2 regions of the Pseudomonas sp. B21-040 genome follow, and region 2 is predicted to be linked to the other one. Evidence: riboswitches for the same ligand, from Rfam matches in the RefSeq annotation. Region 2 holds a riboswitch; the other holds the start of a gene.

Region 1 (3,405 bases), 1.1 Mb from region 2:
CAACAACGGCAACTCGAGTTGTGCGGCCAGCTCGACCAGACCCGACTCGTCGCGTTTCAGGTCGATGCTGGCCAGGGCCTTTATTTCGTGAAGTCCGACTTGATGAGCCTGTAACGCCTGATCAAGCAATGCCCGCAGCGTGCTGGCGGGGCAGCCGCGCTGGCAGCCCAGGCCGACCACTAACGTCGGCGCTGTGCGGGTCTCTGTCATGCGTGGTATTGGCCATCGTTTTTGCGTCGGAACAACCAGGCACTGATCAGGCCCAAGGCCAGCCAGAACGCCACGTTGGTCAGCTGCGAAGCGATTTTGAACTGCGCTTCCAGGGCTTCCGGCGCGAGCATCGAATGCACTTCCGGCTGAGGTGCGCCGATGACATGTGGAGTGGCCAGAATCGCCGCGCCCAGCACTTTCATCAGCCAATGACGGCTGAACACGATCAGGGCGATGCCGGCTGCTGTGGACGCCGCCGTGCCGATCCACCAGATCTGCCGTTGTGCCAGATCGGCTGCGGCAGTGCCCGGCAATTCAGGTGGCAGGCCGAGGGTCGGTGCGAGGACGAACGTCGCGTAACCGGCCAAGCCCCAGAGCAGACCTTGTGCGGTGCTGTTTGGCGCCCGCAGGGTATAGAGACCGGCAAGCATCAGGGCAAAACCGACCGCGACCACCAGGTTGCCGCCGGTGGTCGACAGCACGCGCTGCCAGCCGTCTTCCGGCTCCCAGGCTTCGGCGTCGTGGGTATGAGCGGCCATGGCGCCGTCGGCGTGTTCATGGGGTTGAACCACTGCCGGCTCGGCTTTTTCGTAGGTTTCGGCCTGAAGGATCAGCGGTGCCACCCAGAAACTTTGCAGCAGGGTCAGCAACAGGGCGGCCAGCAACCCGGTGAAACCTGCGGTTTGCGCAATACGCTTGATCATTTGGGCAGGTCTCAATGGCAAGGGAACGCAGAGCTGTGACGGGTATCGTGCGCGGCGTTGTGCACCGCTTCTATGTGCGAGAAACCGGCGAAATAGACAAGGCACGCGCCCAGGATCGACGCACACACGGCGGCGGTCAGGCGTTGGGTCAGGGTTGTGGTGGTGCTGGCGGTGCTGCTGGAGCCGGTGCTGGTGATGATCGACATGGCGCGCTTCCCTCTGGTCTGTCAGCGGGTGAATAGAGCGCATGGAAAACCCCTGCGATTCGGGCTCGCAGACGTTCAAACAGCGCCCGCCCACCGCGGGTTTGTTGTTCCGTGACCGTAAGGGTCACTGTGTGTTGCGGGCCGGTCTCCGGGCTCACGAGGGGCGTTGGCTTTCGCCGTGGCCTGCAAACATCACCTTCCCATGCCGAACTGCTGGCACAGTGGATTTGATGCTTCGCTCGCTTACCGTTGCGGGGGCAGCACCGGACTGACATGGCTTTGAGTAAAGCACATGATTCACCGGTTTCCCGTTTCACCCTGTGAAGGGCACCCGTAACAAAGCGTGTAGGAGAGCATGGGCGGGGGTTGGCCGTCAATTGGCAAGGGTTCTCAACACGCCATTGTGTCGACGCTATCGCGGGCAAGCCTTGCGCCTACAAGACCGCCCTAATCCTGTAGGAGCAAGGCTTGCCCGCGAAAGCGTCCTGATGGCCGCCACAAGACATTGACCCGCTCCCAAGCGATGCGTAGCCTTGCGCTTTCGAGGTTCTTCGGCGTTTGTCGAAGCTAAGAAGGGAACGCGGTCAATGCCGCGGCTGCCCCCGCAACTGTGAACGGTTCAGTTTCTGCCATGCCACTGCATGCGCCAGCCATGGCGCGAGCGGGAAGGCGCAGCAACCGCCAGTCAATCGACTGGCCAGCCGTCAGCCAGGAGACCTGCCTCGACACAGATTCTCACTTTCAACCGGGCGGGGTGATCCGGTGGCGAACTCTTCAGGCATGCGCGTGCGCGCTGCCGGTCGTCGTCCCGTATGCCCGCCACCAAAGCCAAAGGGCATCCGATGAAAACACTGGCCAAACTCCCCGTCACCATCGTTACCGGTTTCCTCGGCTCGGGCAAAACCACGCTGCTGCGGCACATGCTCGACAACGCTCAGGGCCGTCGCATCGCGGTGATCGTCAACGAGTTTGGCGAGCTGGGCATTGACGGCGAAATCCTCAAGCAATGCTCCATCGGCTGCACCGAAGAAGAAGCCAACGGTCGCGTTTATGAGTTGGCCAACGGCTGCCTGTGCTGCACGGTTCAGGAAGAATTCTTCCCGGTGATGCGCGAACTGGTTGCCCGTCGCGGCGACCTCGATCACATCCTCATCGAAACCTCGGGCCTGGCCCTGCCAAAACCGTTGGTTCAAGCCTTCCAATGGCCGGAAATCCGCAGTGCCTGCACCGTCGACGCGGTCATTACCGTCGTCGACAGCCCGGCCGTGGCCGCCGGCACCTTTGCCGCGTTCCCGGATCAGGTCGACGCCCAGCGTAAACTCGACCCGAACCTGGACCATGAATCGCCGCTGCACGAGCTGTTCGCAGACCAATTGGCCAGCGCCGACCTGGTGATCCTCAACAAGGCCGACCTGATCAGCCCTGAAGACCTGGCCCGCGTGCGCCTTGAAGTCGCTGAAGAATTGCCACCGGCGGTCAAAGTCATCGAAGCCAGCAGCGGTCGCCTACCGCTGGACGTGCTGATCGGCCTCGGTGCCGGTTCCGAAGAGCACATCGACAGCCGTCACAGCCATCACGACCATCACCACGACGGTGATGACCACGACGGTGATGACCACGACGACCACGATCACGATGCGTTTGACTCGATCTCCCTCGAACTGCCGCAAGCCGACGAAAGCCTGCTGCTGGATGCGCTGACCCAACTGGTGGTCAAGCATGGCATCCTGCGTGTGAAAGGCTTCGCCGCGATCCCCAACAAACCGATGCGTTTGCTGATTCAGGGCGTGGGCACGCGTTTCGACAAGCACTTTGACCGTCAGTGGGGCGCCGATGAGGCGCGGACCACGCGCTTGGTGTTGATCGGTCAAGACCTGGACGCCGCGCAACTCGAAGCGCAATTGCGCGCCGCGCTCAGCGTTTAAGCCATGCACCTGCTCAGGACCCAGCCCGGCGGTTTCGTGTCGGACGACAACATCGCCGACCTTGGACAAACCCCCGCCGAGCTGGTGATCCTGTGCAGCGGTGATTCCAGCCTGGCGCTGCTCGCAGAAGCCGCGCAGCAATTGCCCGATGATTATCCCAGCGTGCGCCTGGCCAATCCGATGCAGGTGCAAAACCATGCCTCGGTCGACCTGTATGTCGACGAAGTGCTGCGGCACGCCAAGGTGATTCTGATTTCGCTGCACGGCGGCATCGCCTATTGGCGTTACGGCATCGAGCGGCTGGTGGAGCTTTCCCAGCGGGGCGTGCAACTGATTCTGGTGCCGGGTGATGATCGCCCG
Region 2 (3,405 bases):
TCCGGCACCAGGTCGCTGCCGATTTCGTCCCGCTCATTGACCGCCGTCCACAGTGCGCCACTGCGGGGCTCCCAGGCCAACCCGTTTGGATTGCGAATGCCTGAAGCGAATATCCGGTGGTTGCCGGTGGCGCGGTCCACTTCCCAGATCGCTGCGCGACCTTCCTCTTGATCCAGGCCGTTTTCACCGACGTTGCTGTTGGAGCCCACCGTGACGTACAGCTTGCGGCCGTCCTTGCTGGCGATGACGTTTTTGGTCCAGTGATGATTCAGAGTGCCTCCCGGCAGATCGACCACCTTGGTCGGCGGTGACTTGATCGCGGTATCACCGTTTTTATAGTGAAAGCGCAGCAAACGGTCGGTGTCGGCCACGTACAGGTCATTGCCGACCAGCGTCATGCCGAAGGGCGAATTGAGGTTTTCCAGGAACACCGTGCGGGTTTCGGCGACGCCGTCGTGGTCCTTGTCACGCAGCAGGGTGATGCGGTTCGGGCTCGGTACTTTGGCGCCGGCACGGCCCATGGCTTTGCCCATGACCCAGCCACGAATGCCTTTGCCGTCATCGGGTTTGGGTGGCGCGCTGGTTTCGGCTACCAGCACGTCGCCGTTGGGTAGCACGTAGAGCCAGCGCGGGTGATCGAGGCCTTCGGCGAAGGCGGCCACTTGAGTGCCGGCAGCGGCAGTAGGTTTCGCGCCCTTCGGCCAGCCGATCGCCGGGGCGATATTCACCGTCGGGATCAGGGTTTTGTTGGGTTCAGGCAGCTTGGGTGACGGGCCGGTGCCGTCGGAGACTTGCAGTATGGAGGTCTCACCACAGGCGGCAAGCCCTCCGGCGAGCACTATGACGATAGCGAGCGGGGACTTGCGCATGCTGGTCTTCCCTATGATTGCTCTGACTTAATCATAGAGAAGCTTCAGCGTGCGATGGTTCCGTCGATTAGCCGCGGGCTTCCTTGAACAACACGGCAACGCCTGGGTGATAGTTGCCGGCTTCGTTGCGCAACTTGCGATAGGCGTAGGGGAAATACCAGGCGACGGCACAGCAGTGTTCTTTTTGCAGATCGTCGACCATGTCCTGAAGTTCTTCAGGGGTGGCGCTTTGCTGGGCTTTTTGCGGGGCAACGAACAGGCAACCAAGTTTCAGGTCGCTGGCGTAGCTGATTCGTTTGGCATCGCTGGTGATGTCCTGCAGTGCCTGCGTCAGGTTCAGGCTGTTGACCTTGGGCCAGCGTTGAGTGGCCTGAAGGTAGGCGCGCTCTTCGGCGGTTGCGATAAACAGATCGGCGCGGGCGTTGCGCTCGCCTTCTTCGTTCTGTTTGCGCGTCGACGTGTTTGGCAGCGTGACCATTTCCGCCATCCAGGCTGCTGCGGAGAGCAGGCCGAGGTTGGCTTTTTCATCGTGCCAATAAGGCGAGTCGTTATCACCGCGCACCGTGTTGTAGCGGTCGATACAGTCAAACCAGCGCTCCAGCACCGGCCGCAGGAATTCCAGCTTCGGATTGCTGATGATCATGCCTTGCATGTTGCTCACCCTTGTAATTGTGTTGTTGGGTTTTGTGGCGCTTTGATATCACTGCTGACAGTGTGGTGCAAGATTGGCGTCAGTAAATTGATCGGCGGCAGTATATCGCTCGCCGCAGCTTTGTCTTCATTTGACGCTCCACCCCCAACCCTCTAACCTTCGCGGCTTGTTTCAGGTGCTCTGTGGCAGTGGCCGACAGAGTGAAACAGGGAAGCCGGTGAGTGACTATCGTAAAACGACGAAACGTCACGATCCCGGCGCTGCCCCCGCAACGGTAAATGAGTGAAAACTGCGCCTTGAGCCACTGTGTCTATTGTCGACATGGGAAGGCGCGCAGTCCGGCATCACGCCGCTCATGAGCCCGGAGACCGGCCTGATTCATCCAGCGGCATCACGGTGGGCGATGCCAGGCTTCTTGCCGTCTATTCTTGTGCCCGCCCGCCGTTATCCAGCCTCAACGGAGAGCTCCCCCATGACCGATACCCCTGATCGTGACGAACGCCATTTGGCGCGCATGCAGCGAAAAAAAGCCGTGATCGACGAACGCATTGCCAATTCTCCCAACGAGTGCGGTTTGTTGCTGGTGCTGACCGGCAATGGCAAAGGCAAGAGCAGTTCGGCATTCGGCATGCTTGCCCGGTCCATGGGGCACGGCATGCAGTGCGGCGTGGTGCAATTCATCAAGGGGCGCAACAGCACCGGCGAGGAGCTGTTCTTCCGACGCTTCCCGGAGCAAGTGCGTTTCCATGTCATGGGCGAAGGCTTTACCTGGGAAACCCAGGACCGCCAGCGTGACATTGCCGCCGCCGAAGCTGCCTGGGCGGTGTCCCGCGAATTGCTCAGCGATCCGTCCATTGGTCTGGTGGTGCTGGATGAGCTGAACATCGCGCTCAAGCACGGTTATCTCGATCTCGATCAAGTGCTCAGCGACTTGCAGGCCCGTCCTCCGATGCAACACGTGGTGGTCACCGGTCGCGGTGCCAAGCCGGAAATGATCGAACTGGCCGACACCGTCACCGAAATGGGTGTGATCAAGCACGCGTTCCAGGCCGGGATCAAAGCGCAAAAAGGCGTCGAGCTGTGAATCAGCCACGTTGTTGCCCGGCGGTACTGATTGCCGCCCCGGCTTCCGGTCAGGGCAAGACCACCGTCACTGCCGCGCTGGCCCGTTTGCATCGCAATCAGGGGCGCAAGGTGCGTGTGTTCAAATGCGGTCCGGACTTTCTTGACCCGATGATCCTCGAGCGCGCCAGCGGTGCGCCGGTGTATCAATTGGACATGTGGATGGTCGGCGAGCAGGAAAGTCGGCGACTGCTGTGGGAAGCCGCTGCTGAAGCCGACTTGATCCTGATCGAAGGTGTCATGGGGCTGTTCGACGGCACGCCGTCCAGCGCCGACCTGGCGCGGCACTTCGGAGTGCCGGTGCTCGCGGTGATCGACGGCACTGCCATGGCGCAGACCTTCGGTGCACTGGCGTTAGGGCTGGCGCGCTATCAAGCGGATTTGCCGTTTGCCGGTGTATTGGCCAACCGCGTGGGCACGCTGCGCCATGCGCAATTGCTTGAAGGCAGCCTGACCGAAGGCTTGCGTTGGTACGGTGCGTTGTCGCGGGAAACCGGGATCGAGTTGCCGAGCCGTCATCTGGGGCTGGTGCAGGCCAGCGAGTTGAATGATTTGGACTTGCGTCTCGACGCGGCAGCCGATGCGCTGGCCAGCAGCTGTGAAGTGGCATTGCCGCCGGCGGTAGAGTTTGCCGCCCCGGATGTGATTGTTGCCGAGCCGTTGCTCGCGGGCGTGCGCATTGCGGTAGCCCGTGACGAAGCGTTCGCCTTCACTTACGGCGCGAGCCTGGATTTGCTGCGAGTCATGGGCGCCGAGCTGTCG

The links. A riboswitch is a leader RNA that binds a small molecule or an ion and turns the genes downstream of it on or off. The one in region 2 is predicted to bind cobalamin.
Region 1: it holds a riboswitch for cobalamin, as region 2 does, so the genes downstream of both, cobW (cobalamin biosynthesis protein CobW) here and cobO (cob(I)yrinic acid a,c-diamide adenosyltransferase) in region 2, are expected to answer to the same signal.

Annotation. Positions count from the first base shown of each region.
Region 1 is NZ_CP087176.1:2,919,468-2,922,872, forward strand. Features, by position in the region: gene LOY55_RS13555 (cobalamin biosynthesis protein) at 1-210, opposite strand, end outside; gene LOY55_RS13560 (CbtA family protein) at 207-914, opposite strand; gene LOY55_RS13565 (CbtB-domain containing protein) at 926-1,120, opposite strand; cobalamin riboswitch at 1,242-1,470, opposite strand; cobalamin riboswitch at 1,648-1,860, shown strand; gene cobW (cobalamin biosynthesis protein CobW) at 1,963-3,045, shown strand; gene cobN (cobaltochelatase subunit CobN) at 3,049-3,405, shown strand, end outside.
Region 2 is NZ_CP087176.1:1,807,027-1,810,431, forward strand. Features, by position in the region: gene LOY55_RS08165 (sorbosone dehydrogenase family protein) at 1-869, opposite strand, end outside; gene LOY55_RS08170 (hypothetical protein) at 937-1,521, opposite strand; cobalamin riboswitch at 1,678-1,913, shown strand; gene cobO (cob(I)yrinic acid a,c-diamide adenosyltransferase) at 1,994-2,605, shown strand; gene LOY55_RS08180 (cobyrinate a,c-diamide synthase) at 2,602-3,405, shown strand, end outside.